DNA from 2 places in the Pseudomonas sp. MF09156 genome. Region 2 is predicted to be linked to the other one. Evidence: riboswitches for the same ligand, from Rfam matches in the RefSeq annotation. Region 2 holds a riboswitch; the other holds the start of a gene.
What was found. A riboswitch is a leader RNA that binds a small molecule or an ion and turns the genes downstream of it on or off. The one in region 2 is predicted to bind cobalamin.
Positions count from the first base shown of each region.

Region 1: linked by a shared signal. The riboswitch ahead of cobO (cob(I)yrinic acid a,c-diamide adenosyltransferase) and the one ahead of cobW (cobalamin biosynthesis protein CobW) in region 2 are both predicted to bind cobalamin.

Region 1 covers NZ_JCBCUR010000001.1:939,458-942,864, forward strand. Annotated here, with positions in the region: gene AC19YY_RS04520 (transglutaminase family protein) at 1-10, shown strand, start outside; gene AC19YY_RS04525 (PQQ-dependent sugar dehydrogenase) at 77-1,390, opposite strand; cobalamin riboswitch at 1,490-1,737, shown strand; gene cobO (cob(I)yrinic acid a,c-diamide adenosyltransferase) at 1,818-2,429, shown strand; gene AC19YY_RS04535 (cobyrinic acid a,c-diamide synthase CobB) at 2,426-3,407, shown strand, end outside.
Region 2 covers NZ_JCBCUR010000004.1:271,930-275,336, forward strand. Annotated here, with positions in the region: gene cobN (cobaltochelatase subunit CobN) at 1-365, opposite strand, end outside; gene cobW (cobalamin biosynthesis protein CobW) at 369-1,436, opposite strand; cobalamin riboswitch at 1,528-1,729, opposite strand; gene AC19YY_RS12745 (hypothetical protein) at 2,430-3,104, shown strand; cobalamin riboswitch at 3,156-3,362, shown strand.

The DNA of each region.
Region 1 (3,407 bases), on a different contig from region 2:
GCAGCAATAACCCCGCACCCCCTTGCCGGCGATGAGCCCAGAATGATCCTCATCGTCGGCAAACCGGCATCAGGTGCTATTTAGCGGCTGACACCCGCCACACCTTATTCCCCACATCATCGGCTACCAACAAGCCGCCTTGCTGGTCGATCACCACGCCCACCGGCCGGCCCATGGCTTTCTCATCACTGTTGAGGAACCCGGTCAGCACATCCACCGGTGCGCCGTTGGGCTTGCCCCCCGCAAATGGCACAAAGATTACCTTGTAACCACTGTGCGGCTTGCGATTCCACGAGCCGTGCTGGCCAATAAACGCGCCATGGGCAAATTGTGCCGGCAGCGTGTTGCCTTCAGCAAAGGTCAGGCCCAACGATGCGGTGTGTGGCCCGACGGCATAGTCCGGGGCAATGGCCTTGGCCACCAGGTCCGGATCCTGCGGCGTGACCCGTACATCCACATGTTGGCCGTAGTAGCTGAACGGCCAGCCGTAAAAGCCACCGTCCTGGACCGAGGTGATGTAGTCCGGCACCAGGTCGCTGCCGATTTCATCGCGCTCGTTGACCGCCGTCCATAGCTTGCCGCTTTGTGGCTCCCACGCCATGCCATTGGGGTTGCGCAGCCCGGAAGCAAAAATCCGCTGCTTGGCGCTGGCCCGGTCGACTTCCCAGATCGCCGCGCGGCCCTGTTCGGCTTCCAGGCCGTTTTCACCGACGTTGCTGTTGGAACCCACGCTCACATACAACTTGCTGCCGTCCTTGCTGGCCACCACGTTTTTCGTCCAGTGGTGGTTGAGCGGGCCGCCCGGCAGGTCGATGACCTTGGTGCCCTGGGCCTTGATCGCGGTTTCCCCCGGTTGATAGGGAAAGCGCAGCAGCTTGTCCGAGTCGGCCACGTACAGGTCGTTGCCCACCAGGGTCATGCCAAACGGCGAGTTGAGGTTTTCCAGGAACACCGTGCGGGTTTCTGCCACGCCATCATGGTCGGCATCGCGCAGCAGGGTGATGCGGTTCGGGCTGGGTACGCCGGCCCCGGCACGGCCCATGACCTTTTCCATGACCCAGCCGCGAATGCCCTTGGAGTCATCCGGTTTGGGCGGCGCGTTGGTCTCGGCCACCAGCACGTCGCCGTTGGGCAATACATACAACCAGCGCGGGTGGTCCAGGCCTTCGGCGAAGGCGCCGACCTGGGTGCCCGCAGCCGCAGTCGGCTTGGCGCCATCGGGCCAGCCAATGGCCGGGGCGATGTTGACGGTGGGGATCAGGGTTTTGTTCGGTTCCGGCAGCTTGGGCGACGGCCCGGTGCCATCGGAGACTTGCAAGGTTGAGCTTTCGCCGCAGGCGGCGAGTGCGCCTGCGGCCATGATCAGTACGGCGAGTCGGGTCTTGTGCATGTTTTTCTCCTCAATGCCTGTAGTCATAGAGGTACGGTGCGCGGCGATGGTTCAAGTGCATGGCCGGCTTTAATTGACGCTGTACCCCCAACCCACTAACCTTCGCCGCTTGTTTCAGGTGCTCTGTGACGTACCCGTCGACCGAGTGAAACAGGGAAGCCGGTGAGTGCGCGCACTTTTCTACAGTGCGGCCACGATCCCGGCGCTGCCCCCGCAACGGTAAATGAGTCAAGACGCTGCTTTTGCCACTGTATCGCCTGCGATATGGGAAGGCGCATCGTCGGCTCGCCCTGCTCAACAGGGCGTCACTCATGAGCCCGGAGACCGGCCTGATCCATCCAACAGCATCACGGTGGGCGATGCTTGGCTTCATTTAAGTGGTCTTTTCCTGCCCGCCGTTTTTGTCCAGCCCCAACGGAGAGCTGCCATGACTGATTCCCCTGATCGTGACGAACGCCACCTGGCGCGCATGCTGCGCAAAAAAGCGGTGATTGACGAGCGCATTGCCAACTCACCGAATGAATGCGGTTTGCTGCTGGTATTGACCGGCAACGGCAAAGGCAAGAGCAGCTCGGCCTTTGGCATGCTCGCCCGGGCCATGGGCCACGATCTGCAATGCGGCGTGGTGCAGTTCATCAAGGGCCGCAACAGCACCGGGGAAGAGCTGTTCTTCCGCCGCTTCCCCGAGCAGGTGCGTTTCCATGTGATGGGCGAGGGCTTTACCTGGGAGACCCAGGACCGCCAGCGTGATATCGCCGCTGCCGAAGCGGCCTGGAAAGTCTCCCGGGAAATGTTGCAGGACCCGTCCATCGGCCTGGTGGTGCTGGATGAGCTGAATATCGCGCTCAAGCACGGCTATCTCGACCTCGACCAGGTGCTTGGCGATCTGCAAGCTCGCCCACCCATGCAGCATGTGCTGGTCACCGGGCGTGGCGCCAAGCCAGAACTGATTGAAATGGCCGACACCGTCACCGAAATGGGCATGCTCAAGCATGCGTTCCAGGCCGGTATCAAGGCACAGAAGGGCATCGAACTTTGAACCAGCCGCGCCATTGCCCTGCCGTGCTGATCGCCGCGCCGGCGTCAGGCCAGGGCAAGACCACCGTCACCGCCGCCCTGGCCCGTTTGCACCGCAACCTGGGGCGCAAGGTTCGGGTGTTCAAGTGCGGCCCGGACTTTCTCGACCCGATGATCCATGAGCGCGCCAGTGGTGCGCCGGTCTATCAATTGGACATGTGGATGGTCGGCGAGCAGGAAAGTCGCCGCCTGCTGTGGGAAGCAGCGGGGGAGGCGGACCTGATCCTGATCGAGGGCGTGATGGGCCTGTTCGACGGCACGCCTTCCAGCGCCGACCTGGCGCGCCATTTTGGCGTGCCGGTACTGGCAGTGATCGATGGCACCGCCATGGCCCAGACCTTTGGCGCCCTGGCGCTGGGGCTGGCGCGTTACCAGGCAGACCTGCCGTTCGCCGGGGTCCTGGCCAACCGTGTCGGCACCGTGCGCCACGCCCAACTGCTCGAAGGCAGCTTGACCGAAGGCCTGCGCTGGTACGGCGCACTGTCCCGGGAAACCGGCATTGAGCTGCCCAGCCGTCACCTGGGCCTGGTGCAGGCCAGCGAGCTGAATGACCTGGACCTGCGCCTGGATGCCGCCGCCGCCGCCCTGGCCAGCAGTTGCGAGGTAGCGCTGCCACCGCCGGTGGAATTCGCCGCGCCCGAGCTGATCGAAGCCCAGCCGCTGCTGGCCGGGGTGCGGATTGCCGTGGCCCGTGACGAAGCCTTTGCCTTCACCTACGGCGCCAGCCTGGATTTGCTGCGAGCGATGGGCGCGCAGTTGCACTTCTTCTCGCCGATCCATGACCGCGTGCTGCCCGACGCCGACAGCCTCTATCTGCCCGGTGGCTACCCGGAACTGCATCATCAGGCGCTGTCGCAAAATAGCGCGATGCTGCAGGCGATCCGTGCCCATCACGCTGCCGGCAAACCGTTGCTGGCTGAATGCGGGGGCATGCTCTACC
Region 2 (3,407 bases):
TCGGGATCGGGACGGTCATCCCCCGGCACCAGGATCAACTGCACGCCCTGCTCGGCCAACTCCACCAGGCGCTGGATACCGTAGCGCCAGTAGCCGATGCCGCCATGCAGGGATATCAGGATGACCTTGGCGTGGCGCAACACCTCGTCCACATACAGGTCCACCGACGCGTGATTCTGCACCTGCATCGGGTTGGCCAGGCGCAGGCTCGGGTAGTCGTCGGGCAGTTGCTGGGCGGCTTCGGCCAACAGCGCCAGGCTGGAATCACCGCTGCACAGGATCACCAGCTCGGCGGGGGTTTGTCCAAGGTCGGCGATGTTGTCATCGGAGACGAAGCCACCGGGCTGGGTCCTGAGCAGATGCATGGGTTAAACGCTGAGGGCAGCGCGCAATTGCGCTTCCAGGCCTGCTGCGTCCAGATCCTGGCCGATCAGCACCAGACGCGTGATGCGTGCTTCGTCAGCCCCCCAGGCGCGGTCGAAGTGCTTGTCAAAGCGCGTACCCACGCCCTGGATCAACAGGCGCATCGGCTTGTTGGGGATCGCGGCGAAGCCTTTGACCCGCAGGATGCCGTGCTGCACCACCAATTGGCTCAGGGCGTCGAGCAGCAGCGCTTCATCAGCCTGGGGCAAGTCGATGGAGATGGAATCGAACGCATCGTGATCGTGATCGTGATCGTCTTCACCTTCGTGGTGATGATCGTGATGGCTATGGCGCCCGTCGATATGCTCCTCGGAGCCGGCGCCCAGGCCAATTAACACGTCCAGGGGCAGGCGGCCGCTGCTGGCCTCGACGATTTTCACCGCTGGCGGCAGTTCTTCGGCGACTTCCAGGCGTACACGGGCCAGGTCTTCGGGGCTGATCAGGTCGGTTTTGTTGAGGATCACCAGGTCGGCGCTGGCCAGTTGGTCGGCGAACAGCTCGTGCAGTGGCGATTCGTGGTCCAGGTTGGGGTCGAGTTTGCGCATGGCGTCGACCTGGTCGGGGAATGCGGCGAAGGTGCCGGCGGCCACGGCCGGGCTGTCGACCACGGTGATCACCGCGTCAACCGTGCAGGCACTGCGGATTTCCGGCCACTGGAAGGCCTGGACCAACGGCTTGGGCAGGGCCAGGCCGGAGGTTTCGATGAGGATATGGTCGAGGTCGCCACGGCGCGCCACCAGTTCACGCATCACCGGGAAGAACTCTTCCTGCACGGTGCAGCACAGGCAGCCGTTGGCCAGTTCGTAGACACGGCCGTTGGCTTCTTCTTCGGTGCAACCGATGGAACACTGCTTGAGGATCTCGCCGTCGATGCCCAGCTCGCCGAATTCGTTGACGATCACCGCAATGCGTCGGCCCTGAGCGTTGTCCAGCATGTGGCGCAGCAAGGTGGTTTTGCCCGAGCCGAGAAAGCCGGTGACGATAGTGACGGGGAGTTTGGCCAGTGTTTTCATCGGATGCCCTTTGGGGCGGGCATACGGGACGACTGGCCCTGCGGCGGCGCAGGTGCTGGATTCGTCACCGGATCACCCCGCCCGGTTGAAATGGAAAATCGGTTGCGAGGCAGGTCTCCTGGCTTGGGGCTTGCCGGCCTTGCAGCTGGCGCTGGCTGCGCCTTCCCGCCTGGTACAGGCAGTGGCGTGGCAGTCAGATAAACCCTTTACAGTTGCGGGGGCAGCCGCGGCTTGAACCGCGTTCCCTTCTTAGCTTCGGCCGCAGCCGAAGAACCTCGAACGTGCAAGGCTACGCAGTGCCCGGCAGCTGGTCAACGTCGCGCAGCTAAACGCATCTAGTTACTCAAGGGTGCACCTCACCTCTGGGGACCCAAAGTGAAACCGTCACGCCTCGAACACTACTTAACTATCGCACCTCTCACCAACCCACCGCATACACTGAATATGCATCCACATTAGCTGGAACGATGACAATCAATCCAACAGAAAACGCAATTCAACCAATATCACTCGCTATAACGCCTAAAACCAATAACCTCCCATCTTTGCAGACACTGAACAATGATGTTTCCCACCGTACTTTGTCGTAGACATCAGCCGATAGTATTTCTGATAGACCCTGACCTGGCAGGAGACCAGCTCAACGTTATGACATGGACAATTTTGACTATACGTTTGCTCATGCCTGCCCCCTAATCGCCTTTTCAGGAGCGTTACTAGCCAGCACTACAAAGACCTGTACGTAGTGCAGACCGTAAAAGCACCTTATGTAAAAGCCCGCCTTGAATCCAGCCTGGCTATCCAGCCCACACGAGTTAAAGAGGTGCTGTAATTTAATGAAATCCATTTCGCAGTTAGCACGAGGAACAGCAGCCTTGAAAAACATCACTCACTCTCAAGGCAGCTTTCCAAACAATCCAACCCCAAGCCCACCTATTCAATGGGGATACAAACACGATGAAGTCTTCAGCAAGCATTCAACCCAGTGCGCCTATGCTTAACGCACCTCGCACTACACTCCCCAAAGACACTTCTCCCACCTTAGCACCGACACAAAGCATCTCATCGGACATTCCATATTTTGAGAGCTACACCCACTCAATGCTGGCAGAAAAACTACTGGCCCATTTCATAGATTTGGAAGTCCCAAGCGCTAAAACATCCAACAGCTTTCGCTTGGATGAGCTTAAAAGTATGGCGAGAGGCAAACTACACGACGGACGAGATGCCACACAAGAGCAAGTAGAGCTTGCAAAGCAGGTCATCAACCGCCCAGAACTAGTCAAGTCACTCTTTGGTTCGCACTCCGGCAATGTGACCTGGGACCAAGTCGCTCTTATCGCTGGAGACTTCAAAAGTCTCAGCGATGCAGCCCTGCTGGACCAAGCGAGAATTTACTTTCGCGAATTTGCCAAAGGTCCCAAAGATCATTATGTAAACTTTAACGAACTGCGAGAGGCCGCACGCCAAACAAGAAGCACCCGCCACTTTTCGTACAATGCAACCAAAGTTGCCCAAGAACTTCTTAAGCGGCCTGACCTGCTTTGGGATTTGGATACAAAGCCTGTCTCGCTCTCACGTCCAAGCAAACCAGACAACAGATTTGGGTTGGGCAGTATTTTTTACTCAGAAGATTGGGTTTCCACGTCGCCGCGTCGCCCTGGCTGATCAGGCAGGCGTCAATTCGTCTATTTGACGCCCGCCCTCTGGCCATGCTCTCCTACACATCTTGTTTCGGGTGCCCTTTACAGGGTGAAACGGGAAACCGGTCAATCATGCATGCATGACCAATCCGGTGCTGCCCCCGCAACGGTAAGCGAGCGAAGCGTCACAGCCACTGTGCTTTTGGCATGGGAAGGCGATGCTTTCAGGACTCAGGAGAGCCCCCTCGCAAGCCCGGAGACCGGCCCGAAAAATCAAATAACAAACCCGCGGTGGGCGGGCGCTGTTCAGAACCCTGCGTGCCCGGCT